Regions from separate parts of the Pseudomonas sp. FBCC-B1667 genome, predicted to be linked through region 1. Evidence: predicted binding sites of a transcription regulator. Region 1 holds the regulator's gene; each other region holds the start of a gene.
The links. Region 1 encodes FliA, which starts transcription of late flagellar genes. Its sites were predicted from a motif close to CTAAAGTTTNNNNNNNNNNNGCCGNTAA; they were not measured.

Region 2: the regulator FliA is predicted to act here: its motif matches at 2,285-2,312, upstream of NL116_RS10145 (methyl-accepting chemotaxis protein).
Region 3: the regulator FliA is predicted to act here: its motif matches at 1,677-1,704, upstream of motA (flagellar motor stator protein MotA).
Region 4: the regulator FliA is predicted to act here: its motif matches at 1,707-1,734, upstream of NL116_RS01185 (methyl-accepting chemotaxis protein).

The regions. Positions count from the first base shown of each region.
Region 1 covers NZ_CP101437.1:1,934,446-1,938,657, reverse strand. Annotated here, with positions in the region: gene NL116_RS08605 (chemotaxis protein CheA) at 1-589, opposite strand, end outside; gene NL116_RS08600 (protein phosphatase CheZ) at 644-1,432, opposite strand; gene NL116_RS08595 (chemotaxis response regulator CheY) at 1,455-1,826, opposite strand; gene fliA (RNA polymerase sigma factor FliA) at 1,994-2,734, opposite strand; gene fleN (flagellar synthesis regulator FleN) at 2,731-3,561, opposite strand; gene flhF (flagellar biosynthesis GTPase FlhF) at 3,678-4,212, opposite strand, start outside.
Region 2 covers NZ_CP101437.1:2,265,794-2,270,005, forward strand. Annotated here, with positions in the region: gene NL116_RS10140 (alpha/beta family hydrolase) at 1-594, shown strand, start outside; gene NL116_RS10145 (methyl-accepting chemotaxis protein) at 689-2,254, opposite strand; gene NL116_RS10150 (CPBP family intramembrane glutamic endopeptidase) at 2,358-3,149, opposite strand; gene acnA (aconitate hydratase AcnA) at 3,290-4,212, opposite strand, start outside.
Region 3 covers NZ_CP101437.1:6,370,307-6,374,518, forward strand. Annotated here, with positions in the region: gene motB (flagellar motor protein MotB) at 1-594, opposite strand, end outside; gene motA (flagellar motor stator protein MotA) at 757-1,608, opposite strand; gene NL116_RS29475 (HDOD domain-containing protein) at 1,775-3,313, shown strand; gene NL116_RS29480 (rhodanese-like domain-containing protein) at 3,356-4,171, shown strand; gene asd (archaetidylserine decarboxylase) at 4,188-4,212, shown strand, end outside.
Region 4 covers NZ_CP101437.1:258,695-262,906, reverse strand. Annotated here, with positions in the region: gene NL116_RS01185 (methyl-accepting chemotaxis protein) at 1-1,595, opposite strand, end outside; gene NL116_RS01180 (LysR substrate-binding domain-containing protein) at 1,785-2,705, opposite strand; gene NL116_RS01175 (NorM family multidrug efflux MATE transporter) at 2,864-4,212, shown strand, end outside.

The sequences.
Region 1 (4,212 bases):
CATCGGTGATTTCGTCGCTGGCAGCGGCATCGCTGGCAGGCTTAGGTGCAGCTGCAACCACTGGCGCCTCGGCCTGAGCCTTGACGGCGTTCAGCGAGTCCAGCAGTTGTTCGAATTCGTTATCGGTGATGTCACCCGATTCGCTTTCGACGGCAGGTGCTTCAGCCACGTGAGCAACCGGCGCAGCTTCGTCTGCCGTTTGCGGCTCGGCCAAACGGGCCAGGGCCTCCAGCAATTGCGGGGTCGCCGCCGTAACCGGGCTGCGCTCGCGGACTTCGCCGAACATGCTGTTCACCGCGTCCAGCGCTTCGAGGACCACGTCCATCAGTTCCGAGTCAACGCGACGCTCACCCTTGCGCAGGATGTCGAACACGTTCTCGGCGATGTGGCAGCACTCCACCAGTTCGTTGAGCTGGAGGAAGCCGGCGCCCCCTTTTACAGTGTGAAAACCGCGAAAAATTGCATTGAGCAAGTCCGCGTCATCCGGTCGGCTTTCCAGCTCGACCAGTTGTTCGGACAGTTGCTCTAGAATCTCGCCGGCCTCAACCAGGAAATCCTGAAGGATCTCTTCATCGGCGCCGAAGCTCATTAAGGGGGTGCTCCTACAGGTCTAAAAACCTAAAAAACCTAGAATGCTAAAACTCTAAAATCCCAGGCTGGATAGCAAATCGTCCACATCGTCCTGACCGGACACAACGTCTTCTCTTTTATCGGCATGGATCTGCGGACCTTCACCCTGAGAGAGATGTTTTTGTGGATCTTTTTCGGCGAGCATCGATTCACGGTCATGTTCGATACCCGCAAAGCGGTCTACCTGGCTGGCCATGAGGACGAGCTTGAGCAAATTGCTTTCAACTTCGGTGACCAATTGGGTCACGCGCTTGATCACCTGACCGGTGAGGTCCTGGTAATCCTGAGCCAGCAGGATGTCGTTGAGGTTGCTCGACACCGTGCGGTTGTCCTGCGTGCTGCGTGTCAGGAAACCGTCGACGCGGCGGGCCAACTCACGGAACTCTTCAGCCCCGACTTCGCGGCGCATGAACCGGCTCCAGTCCGTGCTCAAGGCCTGGGCTTCTTCGCTCAAGCTGTTGACCAGCGGCGTGGCGCTTTCTACCAGGTCCATGGTGCGGTTGGCCGCAGCCTCGGTCAGCTTGACCACATACCCCAGGCGCTCGGTGGCGTCCGTGATCTGCGACACTTCCTCGGCTTGCGGCATGTTCGGGTCAATCTGGAAATTGACGATCGCGCTGTGCAGCTCGCGAGTGAGCTTGCCCACTTCTTGATACAGGCCACGGTCACGGGTCTGATTGAGCTCATGGATCAGTTGCACAGCCTCGCCGAACCTGCCTTTTTCAAGGCTGGCGACCAGTTCGACGGCATGTTTTTTCAGGGTCGATTCAAAATCGCCCTGTGAAGATTCTTTATGCTCCATAGCTCCCCCGTGGCGCAGTGGATCAACCGATGCGTTCGAAAATCTTCTCGATTTTTTCTTTCAACGCCTGGGCCGTGAAGGGTTTGACCACATAGCCGTTGACGCCGGCCTGGGCCGCTTCGATGATCTGCTCGCGCTTGGCTTCAGCAGTCACCATCAGCACTGGCAGGTGCTTGAGCTTTTCATCGGCGCGGACGTGGCGCAGCAGATCGATACCGGTCATGCCAGGCATGTTCCAGTCCGTGACCAGAAAATCGATGCTCCCGCTGTTGAGAACCGGAATGGCAGTAGTGCCATCGTCGGCCTCGACCGTGTTGGTGAACCCAAGGTCACGCAACAGGTTTTTTATGATTCGCCGCATCGTTGAGAAGTCATCAACGATGAGGATTTTCATGTTCTTGTCCAATTCGACCTCCAAGCAGTCTTAAACGCGCCCAGCACCTGGACGCGCCATTTCAATCAATTCGGCAATTCACTCGATGACTGTCTGGAGCACAACAGATCGCGACCGGTGCCGTTCAAATCCGCACCAGCCCCGTTCGCAGTGTCCCCACACTGCCTTCAGCGCGCTCGCCACTCCCCCAAACGCCCCCGCAAACGGGCCGCGCACTGGCTGTGTAACTGGCTGACCCGCGATTCGCTGACCCCCAGGACCTCACCGATTTCCTTGAGATTCAACTCTTCGTCGTAGTACAGCGCCAACACCAGTCGCTCGCGCTCCGGCAAATTGGCAATCGCGTCCGCCAGCGCCGCCTGGAAGCGTTCATCTTCCAGATCGCGTGACGGTTCGAGATGAGCACTCGCGCCATCCTCGTGCAGCCCTTCGTGTTCGCCGTCCTGCAACAGATCGTCGAAACTGAATAAGCGGCTGCCCAGGGTGTCGTTCAAAATCCCGTAATAATCGTCGAGGCTCAATTGGAGTTCGGCCGCAACCTCGTGATCTTTAGCGTCACGGCCGGTTTTAGCTTCAATAGAGCGAATTGCGTCGCTGACCATACGGGTATTTCGGTGAACCGAGCGTGGCGCCCAGTCCCCCTTGCGTACTTCATCAAGCATGGCGCCGCGGATTCGTATGCCCGCGTACGTCTCGAAACTGGCGCCTTTGCTGGCGTCGTATTTGGTCGACACTTCAAGCAGGCCGATCATCCCGGCCTGGATCAGGTCTTCAACCTGGACACTGGCCGGCAGACGGGCCAGCAAGTGGTAAGCAATGCGTTTGACCAGTGGCGCGTAACGCTCGATCAGCTCGTACTGCGCGTCACGTGCCGACTTCTTGTAGAGGTTGTAGCCACTGGCTGTCATAGGACGGGTCCTGCGGTCTGTTGCACAAGGCGCTCGACGAAAAATTCAAGGTGCCCGCGCGGGTTGGCAGGCAGCGGCCAGGTATCAACTTTCTGCGCGATAGCCTTGAACGCCAGGGCGCACTTGGAACGCGGGAAGGCTTCATACACGGCACGTTGTTTCTGCACAGCCTTGCGCACGCTTTCGTCGTAAGGCACCGCGCCGACGTATTGCAAGGCAACGTCGAGAAAGCGGTCGGTGACCTTGGTCAACTTGGCGAACAGGTTGCGACCTTCTTGCGGGCTCTGGGCCATGTTGGCCAGGACGCGGAAGCGGTTCATGCCGTAATCGCGGTTAAGCAGTTTGATCAGTGCGTAGGCGTCGGTGATGGAGGTCGGCTCGTCGCAGACCACCAGCAAGACTTCCTGCGCTGCCCGAACAAAACTGACTACCGAGTCACCTATGCCCGCAGCGGTGTCGATCACCAATACGTCGAGGTTGTCGCCGATGTCGCTGAACGCCTGGATCAGGCCGGCATGCTGAGCCGGGCTCAAGTGAACCATGCTCTGTGTGCCGGACGCGGCCGGAACGATTCGAATACCGCCCGGGCCCTGCAACAGAACGTCGCGCAGCTCGCAGCGGCCTTCGATGACGTCGGCCAGTGTACGTTTGGGTGTCAGCCCCAGCAGGACGTCGACGTTCGCCAGACCCAGGTCAGCGTCCAACAGCATGACGCGACGGCCGAGCTCGGCCAGGGCCAGTGACAAATTCACTGACACGTTAGTCTTGCCGACGCCACCTTTGCCGCCGGTCACCGCGATCACCTGTACGGGATGCATGCTGCCCATGTTATTTCTTTACCTTGTCTTGCATAGACGGAGGCCACATTACTGGCTGCGCGTTCAGCAACTGAACAATGCATGGCAGACCATCGATGTAGGTACAAAAACTTTTCATTAATACCTCAGCCAACCTGCTTGGTCGGGCTGTGGTAAATATCAGCGAACATGTCAGCCATGGCTTCTTCGCTGGGTTCTTCCTGCATTTGCACGCTGACGGCGCGACTGACCAGCTGATGACGACGCGGCAGATGCAAATCATCCGGGATCCGCGGGCCATCGGTCAGGTACGCCACCGGCAATTCATGACTGATCGCCAGGCTCAGCACTTCGCCCAGACTTGCCGTTTCATCCAGTTTAGTCAGGATGCAGCCAGCGAGCCCGCAGCGTTTGTAACTGTGATAAGCGGCTGTTAGAACCTGTTTCTGGCTGGTGGTTGCGAGCACCAGGTAATTTTTTGATTTGATGCCACGTCCGGCCAGGCTTTCGAGCTGCATGCGCAGGGCTGGATCGCTGGCCTGAAGGCCTGCGGTATCGATCAGCACCACGCGTTTGCGCAGCAGTGGTTCCAGCGCCTGAACCAGTGATTGGCCCGGATCGACGTGGGTCACCGACACATTAAGGATACGGCCCAGGGTCTTGAGTTGCTCCTGGGCGCCA
Region 2 (4,212 bases), 330 kb from region 1:
TCGACAGCGGGGTCGCCGACGCTGATCCTCGCTCACGGTGCCGGTGCGCCGATGGACAGTGCCTGGATGAACGACATGGCCGCACGCCTCGCCGATCAAGGCGTCAACGTGCTGCGCTTCGAGTTTCCGTACATGGCGCAGCGGCGTGTGGATGGGGGCAAGCGTCCGCCCAATCCCGCACCGAAACTGCTGGAGTGTTGGCGTGTGGTGCATGCTCTGGTGCGACGCCATGTCACTGGGCGCCTGGCCATTGGCGGTAAGTCCATGGGCGGGCGGATGGCGAGTTTGCTCGCGGATGAGCTGAGTGCGGATGCGTTGGTGTGTCTGGGTTATCCGTTTTATGCGGTTGGCAAACCGCAGAAACCTCGGGTTGAGCATCTGGCCGGGCTGAAGACGCGGACGTTGATTGTGCAGGGCGAGCGGGATGCGCTGGGTAATCGTGAGGCGGTCGAGGCTTACGACCTATCGCCGAGTATTGAGGTGTTTTGGCTGGGAGCGGGGGATCATGATTTGAAGCCGCTGAAGGTTTCCGGGTTTACGCATGAGCAGCATTTGGCGGTTGCGGCGCAGAAGGTAGCCTCATTCCTTCGGTGATTTTTGTGGCGCGGCACATTGCCTCATCGCGATCTGACAGACAACAAAAAACCCGGAAGCTTCCACTGTCCGGGTTTTTTCATTCCAGCAACAATCAGCGGTTAAACCGCTCCACCAACGAATATTGGGTATTCGCGGTTTTCGTCAGCTCTTCACTCAACAACGCCGAGTTCTGCGCTTGTTCCGAGGTCTGGTCAGCCAGTTGCGAAATATTGCTGATGTTGCGGCTGATCTCCTCAGCCACCGCACTCTGCTCTTCAGTCGCCGCCGCAATCTGGGTGGTCATGTCGGTGATGTTGGCCACCGCTTCGCTGATCCCCACCAGTGCCTGATCCGCCTCCAGTACCCGCGCCACGCCTTCTTCGGCCTGACGATGCCCGGCTTCCATGGTTTGAACGGCGGTGCTGGCGGTCTGCTGCAACTTGGCGATCAGGGCGTGAATCTGCCCGGTGGATTCGCTGGTGCGTTGCGCCAGTTGGCGAACTTCGTCTGCCACTACCGCAAAACCACGGCCCATCTCACCGGCGCGGGCCGCTTCGATGGCGGCGTTCAAGGCCAGCAGGTTGGTCTGGTCGGCGATGCCTTTGATCACATCGACCACGCCGCCAATTTCATCGCTGTCCTTGGCCAGTTGAGTCACGGTCAGGCCGGTTTCACCGACCACTACCGACAGGCGCTGGATGGCTTCGCGTGTTTCCCCGGCGATGTCGCGGCCGCGACCGGTCAGGCGATTGGCTTCCTGGGTGGCGTCGGCGGTGCGCTGTACGTGGCTGGCGACTTCCTGGGTGGTAGCGGCCATCTGGTTGACGGCAGTGGCCACTTGTTCGGTTTCGACGCGTTGACGTTCCAGGCCGCTGGAGCTTTTGTGCGCCAGGGTATCAGACTGTTTTGCTTGTTCGGTCAGGTGCTCAGCGGTGTCCTGCAGACGGGTCAGGCAAGTTTTCAGGCGAGCTTCCTGACTGAGGATCGACATTTCCAGGCGCGCCTGAGCGCCGCGGCTGTCGGTGTACATCTGCGCGATGAGCGGGTCGGACGTGGTCTGTTCGGCCAGGCGTAACAGGCGCTTGAGTCCGCGCTGTTGCCAGCTCAAACCCATCAGGCCCAATGGCACCGACAGGCCTGCCGCCAAGGCAAAGCCCCACTGCGACGTCAGCGTGGCGCCGATCACGAAGCTCAATTGGCTGACCAGAACGAACGGCAGCCAGTCCTGAAGCACCGGCAGCCATTTATCAGTCGATGGAATGGCGGACTTGCCTTGGTTGATGCGTTGGTAGAGCGCTTCGGCACGCTGGATCTGTTCGGTGGTGGGTTTGATCCGCACCGACTCGTAGCCGATCACCTGGTTGCCTTCGAACACCGGTGTCACGTAGGCGTTGACCCAATAGTGATCACCGTTCTTGCAGCGATTCTTGACGATGCCCATCCATGGCAAGCCTTGTTTCAGAGTGCCCCACATGTGCGCGAACACCTCGGCCGGTACGTCGGGGTGACGGACCAGGTTGTGCGGCGCACGGATCAGTTCCTCACGAGAAAACCCGCTGATCTCGACGAACGCGTCGTTGCAGTAGGTGATCATCCCCTTGGCATCGGTGGTCGAAATCAACCGCTGCTGTGCCGGGAAGGTCCGTTCGCGTTGGGTAGTGGGCTGGTTGTTACGCATGGCTGTTTCAATCCGCAAGGCTTTGAAAGGTTGTCGGCGGTGTCAGGAATTAGTTGAAATTATTTTTAAATAATCAGCACTGCGTCGCAAAACGCGCATTGCCTCAGCCCGCGAGCATCGGATAGGTGAACAGCGCGAAGTGCAGCAGGTTCAGACTGAAGTGGGTGGCGATGGCTGCGCCCAAGCCGCCGTAACGATAGGCCAGGCCGTAACCGATACCGGCGAGGCCCGTCAGCAACACCCATTCCCAGCCAGCACCCGCGTGCACCAGCCCAAACAGTAACGAGGCCAGCAGCAGGGCGAGGTTTTCACCGCAAGACAGTTGCTTGAAGGCACGACTCAGACCCCCCTGGATGTAACCGCGAAATAGCGCTTCCTCGACCAGCGTGACCAGCAACAGATTGTTCAATATCCATAGCCAGGCCTGATCCGGCCATTTCGGCGCCCAACTGATCATGCCCAGCCACAGCGCTCCACCGAAGGCCAATGCGGCACTTAGCGTCAGGGCGAGGGCAGTGGCGTAAACGCCAAGGCGCCAGGAGCGCCGGCCGACAATCCATGGGCAAACCAACAGCAGCCAGAAACCGATCAGCGGTTTGTCCTGATTCAGGTACATGGCAAACGTCACGGCATCATGGGTGAGGCGATGGGGGGCGATCGCGCGGCCGTTGAAGAAGCCCGGGAGCCAGTGCATCGCCAGCGCCATGGCCAGGATGATGAACAGACCGTGACCGAGGTAGCGGGCGATCGGGAGTTTTTGTTGGCGAACGGCTGCGCCGGCCACTATCAGCAGGACGATGGTGATCAAGGCCAGCCAGCTGAGTTGGCCGTAGGTCAGAGCGAGGCCGAAGCCAAGGGAGAGAAGGGCCAGGTAGGTCCATGGCAGGGCGATCATTGAACATCCTTATCGGGCGAAATGCTGCGGCCGGCTCCCACAAGGTTTTGTCTTGGGCATGCCAAAGCGCGGTGATTATAGGGACGCTCGCGACACAAACAAAAACACCGCCCGAAGGCGGTGTCTCTGTCAGCACGGGGTTACGATGTTATCAACTGACGTAACACGTAATGCAAAATCCCTCCGGACTTGAAGTACTCGACCTCGTTGAGCGTATCGATCCGGCACAGCACGTCGATCTTTTCCTTGCTGCCATCTTCACGGGTGATCACCAGCGCCAGGTTCATCCGCGGCGTCAGTTCAACGCCGGTCAACCCAAGGATATCCAGGGTTTCCTTGCCGGTCAGGTTCAGGCTCTTGCGGTTTTGATCCAGTTTGAACTGCAACGGCAACACGCCCATGCCGACCAGGTTGGAGCGGTGAATCCGTTCGAAGCTTTCGGCAATGACGGCTTTCACCCCCAGCAAGTTGGTGCCCTTGGCCGCCCAGTCGCGGCTTGAGCCGGTGCCGTATTCTTGACCGGCAATCACCACCAGCGGCGTGCCCGACGTTTGATAACGCATGGCTGCGTCGTAGATTGGCATTCTCTCCATCGTGGGAATATAGAAGGTGTTGCCGCCTTCCTCACCGCCGAGCATTTCGTTGCGGATACGAATGTTGGCAAAGGTGCCGCGCATCATCACTTCATGGTTGCCGCGACGGGAACCGTAGGAGTTGAAGTCGCGCGGTTCTACACCCTTGTCGCGCAAGTACTGACCGGCCGGGCTGTCAGCCTTGATGTTGCCGGCGGGGGAGATGTGGTCGGTGGTCACCGAATCGCCCAGCAACGCCAGCACCCTGGCCCCGACGACGTCCTTGACCACCGGCGGCGGGCCGCCGATGTCGTCGAAGAACGGCGGATGCTGGATGTAGGTCGAATCGTCCTGCCACACATAGGTCGCCGCTTGCGGCACCTGGATGGCTTGCCATTGCTCGTCGCCGGCAAACACTTCGGCGTATTCCTTGTGGAACATCGCCGTGTTGACCTGACTTACGGAGTCGGCAATTTCCTTGCTGCTCGGCC
Region 3 (4,212 bases), 2.5 Mb from region 1:
GATGCTGATCTTGTTCGGCACCGCTTTGATGGTGTCGGCCATGGCCAGCAGGATGTCTTCGAAGTACGGTTTCAGACGCGCTGAGCCTGAGTCGAACATCGGGCGGTTTTCGGCGTCCATGATCTGGATGCGCAAACCGTCCTGCGTGATCTCGAACAGGATCTGGTCCTTGAATTTCTGCAGCTGCGGATTTTCGTCGACCTTGTTCTGCAATTCTTGCAGCAACAGTTCCAGGCGTTCCTTCTCAACCTGCTCGGCCATGCCTTCGACCTGTTCGGTGTCGACAGTGACGCGGTCTGGCTGCGGCTGGGATTTCACTTCGGGGTTGAGGGTTTTCTCCGGCGCCAGAGTTGGGGAACCGCCCAGATCGATGATGTACGGCGTGCCACTTTCGGTAAAGCCGACCGGGTCCTTGAAGTAACCGGCGATGGCAATCTTCTGTTCCGGTGTGGCGGTGGACAGCAGCCACAGCACCAGGAAGAACGCCATCATCGCCGTCGCGAAGTCCGCGAAAGCGATTTTCCAGGAACCGCCGTGATGCCCGCCCGCGTATTTCTTGACGCGCTTAATGATGATCGGCTGGTTATTTTCCATACAGAGTGCTCTGTCTCACAAATACTGTTCCTTTTTGACGGTGCCTGTTGTCGCCATACGGCGTTGCCGCTCCTCGCCATAGCAAGCTATGACTCGTCGCGGCGCCTTGTCTGGCAACAACAGTCACTCGCCAAAAAAGGAACGTATTTGCAAAACAGAGCACTATCGACCGCGAACCGCTTGTTCCAGCTCAGCGAAGCTAGGACGATGCGCCGGGTACAGGACCTTGCGACCGAATTCCACGGCCAGCGATGGCGGCATGCCGGACGCCGAGGCCACCAGCGAAGCCTTGATGGCCTCGTAGACGTTCAGCTCTTCCTTGGCATCGTGGGCCAGGGCATGGGCCAGCGGGCCGAAGAAGCCGTAGGCGGCGAGAATACCGAAGAAGGTCCCCACCAGTGCCGCACCGACGTGCACGCCGATCATTTTCTGATCGCTTTCACCCAGAGAAGCCATGGTCACCACGATACCCAGTACCGCCGCGACGATACCGAAACCTGGCATGGCGTCAGCAATACCGTTCACTGCGTGAGACGGGTGATCGAGGTCTTCCTTGAGGCTGGTCAGTTCCATGTCGAACAGGCCTTCCAGCTCATGGGGCGCCATGTTGCCGGAGGACATGATGCGCAGGTAATCGCAGATGTACGCGGTCATGCGGTCATCTTTGAGCACCGCCGGGTACTTGGCGAAGATCGGGCTCGCGGCCGCATCTTCAATGTCGCCTTCGATGGCCATCATGCCTTCGCGGCGGCTCTTGTTGAGGATCTCGTAAATCAGCCCCAGCACTTCAAGGTAAAAAGTGTGGTTGAAGCGCGAGCTGAACATCCCGAAGGCTTTCTTCAGAACGTTTTTGACCATGTGGCCAGGGTTGGCTTGCAGGAATGCGCCAAAGGCTGCACCACCGATAATCATCACCTCGAAAGGCTGGATAAGGGCAGCAATCTTGCCGTGGGAGAGCACGTACCCGCCGAGCACGCTCGCGAATACGACAATGATGCCGAGAATTTTAGCCATAGGTAGGAGAGCACTTACTGAGTCGGGTTCAAGGTCATATTCGGAGGTCGAAAAATCTCTTCTTCTCCTTATCGGCAAAACTGCGCCAGACTATAGCCCGATCGAGCGAAAAGCTAATTTAGCCTACTCCGGGCATAGGTAATGCAGACGAAGATTGCGTCCAACCATGGCTAACCAGACGAACATTCCCACTCAAAAACCAACGACACTTGAAGGCTGGGTCAAGCTTCTCGATGCCGTGCGCCTGCCGGTCCCGCAAGACAGCCATGACCGTGTCTGCAAGGCCATCGCCGATAACCGCAGCTCGCTGCGCGATATCGCCGAACTGATGCAAGACAGCCCGGCCCTGGCCTTGAGCATCATTCGTGAAGCCAACCGCCATACCCATGGCAGCATGACCGAGCCTGCGGAAAACCTGGAAGTGGCGATCAATCGTCTTGGTTTGAAGCGCACCGAAGAACTGCTCGCCCGTCTCCCGGCCGAACCCCAATCGCAGATCCCGCTTGCCTTGCGTCAGTTGCAGTTGATCAGCCAGCACGCGACGCAACAGGCCAATGGTTTTTTTGCCAGTCGCCTGGCGCGGCTGTGGCAAGACATTCATTGGGGCAGCCTGCTGTTCCTCTCGCCGCTGTGGCCGATGGCGTTGACCTATCCGCAATTGCTTGAAGAGTGGGAACTGCGAGTCATCCATAAGGGTGAATCGGCGCGCAAGGTTGAAAAACAGTTGTTCGGGGTGCGCCTGCTCGATATTTGCCAGGCCCTGGTGACCATTTGGCGCCTGCCGGTCTGGGTGGAACAGGGTTATCGGCTGCTGCTGACCGAGCAGCGTGAACTGGTCAAAGTGCTGCGCATTGCCCGCGACAGTGATCATCCGTTGCGCCAGCAAAACCGCCTCGATGACGATCCGACCCTGCGCCGTTGGCTCAATCAGCCGGCCAATACCGTGCTGCTGGCCAACGGTCTGGCGCTGTCGGCGCAACAGGCCTGGGACAGTCCGCACAGCGAGCGCTGGCAATACCTGACCAGCCTTTACCTGCAAATGCCCATGGCCGAGGTGCAACAGCAATTGCACCAGCAGGCCGCTAATAGCGCCCGACTGCATGCCATGCCGGACCTCTGGCACCCCGCTGTTTCGCTGCTCTGGCCGTCGGGCATGAACCGTGTCCATGCCGCCTTGTTACCGGCCCCGGCGCCAACCACCGAAGACCTGGCGAAATGGCGCAGCCAATGCGCCGAGTTGCTGGTGGAGCCAAGCCCGTTCACCAACGCGATGCACTTGACCACCTCCGCCCGGGACGCGTTGGTCGCGTGTGGCATGCGTCGGGTAATGATCTTGATGGCTGACCGCACGCACGCCAATCTGCGGGTACATCAGGTTGCCGGTTTGCCAACAGAAACGGCTGGACTGAATTTCGTGGTGAACCAAAGCTCCGTGCTGCAGCGATTGCTCTCCCAGCAAGCCCAGGTGCGCCTGACACCGGCCAACACCGCGCAGTTCTCGGCGTTGTTGCCTGGCAACCTGCGCGCGCAGTTCCGTGGCGAACACGTGATCCTGCGTTCGCTGGTCAATAATGGTCGGGTGATCATGGTCGTGGTGGCGGATCAGGGCGGCGGGCCGTTCTCGGAAATCACCGTGCAAGCCTTCGGCAAAACCGCGCAGTGCATCGAGAAAGCCTTGAACACCTTTAGCCACCGCGGCCAATGACGCTGCGCTACAATCCTCCCTTTTGTGCCCTGGAGACCTCACATGTCTGACTTCTCTGGCTTGCCGCTGGTGATCGAGCCGAGCGACTTGCTCCCTCGCCTCGAGGCCCGCAATCTGATTCTGGTAGACCTGACCAGCAGTGCCCGCTATGCCGAAGGGCATATTCCCGGCGCGCGTTTTGTCGATCCGAAACGCACGCAACTCGGTCAGGCGCCGGCACCGGGGCTGATGCCGCCGCAAGCGGCCCTTGAAGCGCTGTTCGGCGAGTTGGGCCACAACCCCGACGCGGTGTACGTGGTGTATGACGATGAAGGTGGCGGCTGGGCCGGGCGTTTCATCTGGCTGCTGGACGTCATCGGCCACAGCAAGTATCACTATGTCGACGGCGGGCTGACGGCCTGGCTGGCAGAAGGCATGCCGATGTCGATCCAGATCCCGCCCCCCGCTGGCGGCCCGGTGAAACTGACCCTGCACGACGAACCCACCGCGACGCGCGAGTACCTGCAAAGCCGTCTTGGCGCCGCCGACCTGGCGATCTGGGACGCACGCGGCCCCCTGGAATTCTCCGGCGAAAAAGTGCTGGCGGCCAAGGCCGGGCACATTCCGGGCGCCGTCAATTTCGAATGGACTGCGGGGATGGATCAGGCGCGCAACCTGCGCATCCGCTCGGACATGCCGCAGATCCTCGAACAGCTAGGGATCAGCAAAGACAAAGAAGTCATTACCCACTGCCAGACTCACCACCGTTCTGGCTTCACTTATCTGGTGGCCAAATCCCTCGGTTATCCGCGGGTCAAAGGCTACGCCGGTTCCTGGGGCGAATGGGGCAACCACCCCGACACCCCCGTAGAGATTTAAGGTTTAAGGACAGTTAATGAACAAGCGTCTGTTTATCCTCA
Region 4 (4,212 bases), 1.7 Mb from region 1:
CGCACCTCATCGGCCACCACCGCAAAACCACGGCCCTGCTCACCGGCACGGGCCGCTTCGATGGCGGCGTTGAGCGCCAGCAGGTTGGTCTGCTCGGCAATCGCAGTAATCACGCCGACGATGCCGCCGATTTCCTGGGAGCGCTGGCCCAAGGTATTGATCACCGTCGCGGTGCTGTTCAGCGCACCGGCGATTTGTTCAAGCGATGCAGACGCTTCGTCCATCGAGGTACGACCGATCTGGGTTTGCTGGGCGTTTTCCTGGGCCAGGCGCTGAGTGCTGCCCATGTTGTCGGCAATGTTCAGGGACGTGGCGCTAAATTCTTCCACGGCGCCGGCCATGCTGGTGATCTCGCCGGACTGCTGCTCCATCCCTTCATAGGCGCCACCGGAAAGCCCGGACAAGGCCTGGGCACGGCTGTTGACCTCGGCCGAGGCCTTGCGGATGTGCTCGACCATGGTCGACAGGGCCTGGCTCATCTGGTTGAACGCACGGGCCAGTTGCCCGATCTCATCGTTGCTCGCCACGTTCAGGCGCACGCTTAAATCACCGGCGCCCAAGGCTTCGGCCTGACGCACCAGATCACCCAGCGGCGCGAGTTTGCTGCGCAGCAACCAGACGGCCGAACCGACCGCAATCAACATCGCCAGCAGACTGCCGATGGCCAATTGAATGCCGACACTCCAGGTCACCGCGTTGATTTCAGCTTTTGGCATGCTCGCGACGACCGACCATGGGCCGCCATCGAACGGCACGGACACGCTGTAGAAATCCTCGGATTTGTCGCTCCAGAACTGGCCTTTGCCCGGTGTCTTCGCCAGTCCGACGATGGCCGGGACGGCTTGATCCAGTGCTTGCACACCCGAAATCGGCACCAGCCATTTGCTTTGCTCATCGAGCAACGCCAAGGAGCCGGTCTGGCCGATACGGAAGCGCTTGAGATTCTCGAACTGCGCGTTTTGCGCGTCGGTGTAATCGAACCCGACGAACAGCACGGCAATCACCTTGCCGCTGCTGTCGCGCACGGGGGTGTATTGCGTCATGTAGGAGCGATCAAACAGCAAGGCGCGACCGACATAGCTCTGCCCCGCCATCAAGCGCGCATACGCCGGGTGAGCGTGATCGAGCAGCGTGCCGATGGCGCGGTTGCCGTCCTGTTTGGTCAGGGAGGTGCTGACCCGGATAAAGTCTTCGCCGCTGCGCACAAACAACGTCGCGACGCCGGCAGTCATTTGTTTGAACTCGTCCACTTCCTTGAAGTTGTTGTTCAACACTTCGCTGCCCAGGTGCAAGCCCGGCGTCTGAGTGCCTGCCACGGCCACCGGCTCATCCGGGTGCACGCTCAGACCGGCGCTGAAGCGCTTCTCGAACAGACCGGCCAGACGCTGGGTGCTTTCACGCAGGGTGCCGTGAAAGGTACTCAACTGATCGGCCAGCAGCCGGGCCTCGCTGGCCAGGTGCTCTTCGCGGGTGGCGAGGTTGGCAGTGTCCAGCGAACGCAGGGCGAACACGGTACTGCCAGTGATGACAATCGCCAGAATCACGGCAAGCGCAAGACCAAGCTGTGAGGCGATCCGGGCACGGGGTTGAGACATGACAGCTCCTGGCCGAGCGACCTGATCCTGCTTGATCGAGATGCGTACTCAGCAAAATTTTCCAAATAATGGGGAAAAGCATCGAACCTGCACGAAGGTTCCACCTGCAGATTTTCGGCGGCAAAACTGAATACTTGAGTAATTAGCCGGGATATGGCGCAAGGCCTCTACTGCGTGGGCTCTAACGATTCAGCTCAAACGCTGGACGACCGGCAAATCCATGGCCCTGACTTCACCCAGCAGAAAATCGCTGAGCCGGCGCAAACGTTCACCTCCGGGGCGGGTTTTCGGCCAGACCAGGTAGTAATTCTCTCCGCTGGCGACCGCCGTCGGCCACGGCAGACTCAGACGGCCCTGCGCGACATCCTCCGCCACCATCAGCAAATCCCCCATGGACACGCCGTAGCCCCGAGCGGCGGCGATCATGCCCAGCTCCAGGGTGTCGAAGACCTGGCCACCCTTGAGCGAGATCTGATCGGTCAGCCCCATGCGGTCCAGCCAGCTGCGCCAGTCACGCCGATCCGGGGTCGGGTGCAGCAGTTCGGTGCTGGCCAGGCGCGCAACGTCCCACGGCTGATCGTTCAGCAGATTCGGCGCGCCGACGGGGATCAGCTCCTCGGGGAACAGCAGCGTCGCCTCCCAGTCCGGCGGGAAATGCCCGCTGCTGAGAATCACGGCGCAATCGAACGGTTCCTGATTGAAGTCCACCGAGTCGATGTCCATCCAGGCGCTGGTCAGTTGCACTTCATTACCCGGTTGCAGGTGCCGGAAACGGCTGAGCCGCGCCAACAGCCAGCGCATGGTCAAGGTCGAGGGGGCTTTCATGCGCAGGATGTCGTCTTCGGCGCGCAACGTATTGCAGGCGCGTTCCAGGGCGGTGAAACCGTCACGAATGCCCGGCAGGATCAATCGCGCCGATTCGGTCAGTTGCAAGTTGCGCCCGCTGCGGTGAAACAGCCGACAGGCGAAATGCTCTTCGAGTGTACGAATGTGGCGACTCACCGCGCTTTGGGTGATCGACAGTTCTTGCGCCGCGCGGGTGAACGAACTGTGTCGCGCCGCCGCTTCAAATGCGCGCAACGCATACAAGGGAGGAAGACGACGAGACATGGGGAAAGCTCCTATAACGCAATCAGGCTACCGTAGCAGAAACCCTTCAGCATGAGTCTGACTCATGCTACCCATCCTTTTTATCCCTTTGTGCAAACTCCGTGAAGCGCCGAGAATCGACGTTTCCCCGTCCTCTTTGATAATTGAGCGTGATGACCATGAAGCATCCAGCGCGTATTGAACTCTGGGCCATCCTGCGGCTGGCGGGGCCGTTGATTGCCTCGCAGCTGGCGCACATGCTGATGATCCTCACCGACACCTTGATGATGGCGCGACTGAGTCCCGAAGCATTGGCTGGCGGCGGTCTGGGCGCGGCGACTTACTCGTTCGTGTCGATTTTCTGTATCGGCGTGATCGCGGCCGTCGGCACCCTGGTGGCGATTCGTCAGGGCGCGGGCGACATCGTCGGCGCGGCGCGACTGACCCAGGCCGGATTGTGGCTGGCGTGGCTGATGGCCTTGGTGGCCGGACTGCTGCTGTGGAACCTCAAACCGGTGCTGCTGCTGTTCGGCCAGACTGAAACCAACGTCCACGCCGCAGGGCAGTTTCTGCTGATCCTGCCATTCGCCCTGCCCGGTTACCTGAGTTTCATGGCGTTGCGCGGTTTCACCAGCGCCATCGGCCGGGCGACGCCGGTGATGGTCATCAGCCTCGGCGGCACCGTGGCGAACTTCCTGCTCAACTATGCGTTGATCACCGGGATGTTCGGCCTGCCGAAACTGGGCTTGATGGGTATCGGTCTGGTGACGGCGATTGTCGCTAACCTGATGGCCTTGGCGCTGGCGCTGCACATCCGCCAGCATCCGGCGTATGACGCGTACCCGTTGCGCCAGGGCCTGTCGCGGCCGAACCGTCGGTACTTAAAAGAACTGTGGCGACTCGGCTTGCCGATTGGCGGCACGTACGCGGTGGAAGTCGGGCTGTTTGCGTTCGCCGCGTTGTGCATGGGCACCATGGGCAGCACGCAACTGGCGGCACACCAGATCGCCCTGCAGATCGTGTCGGTGGCGTTCATGATTCCGGCGGGGCTTTCCTATGCGATCACCATGCGCATCGGTCAGCACTATGGCGCCGGGCAGTTACTGGACGCACGGTTGGCCGGGCGGGTCGGTATTACCTTCGGTGCAGCGTCGATGCTGGGCTTCGCGATGGTCTTCTGGCTCCTGCCGAATCAACTGGTCGGCCTGTTTCTGGACCACAACGACCCGGCGTTCCGCCCTGTGATTGAACTGGCTGTGAGCCTGCTGGCGGTGGCGGCGTGGTTCGAGTTGTTCGACGGCACGCAAACCATTGCCATGGGCTGCATACGCGGGCTCAAGGACGCCAAGACCACGTTCCTGGTCGGTTTGGGCTGTTACTGGCTGATTGGCGCACCCGCCGCGTGGTGGATGGCTTTTCATATTCACTGGGGGCCGACGGGCGTCTGGTGGGGGCTGGCGCTGGGGCTTGCTTGCGCGGCGGTGAGTTTGACGTTGGCGTTTGAATGGAAGATGAAACGGATGATTCG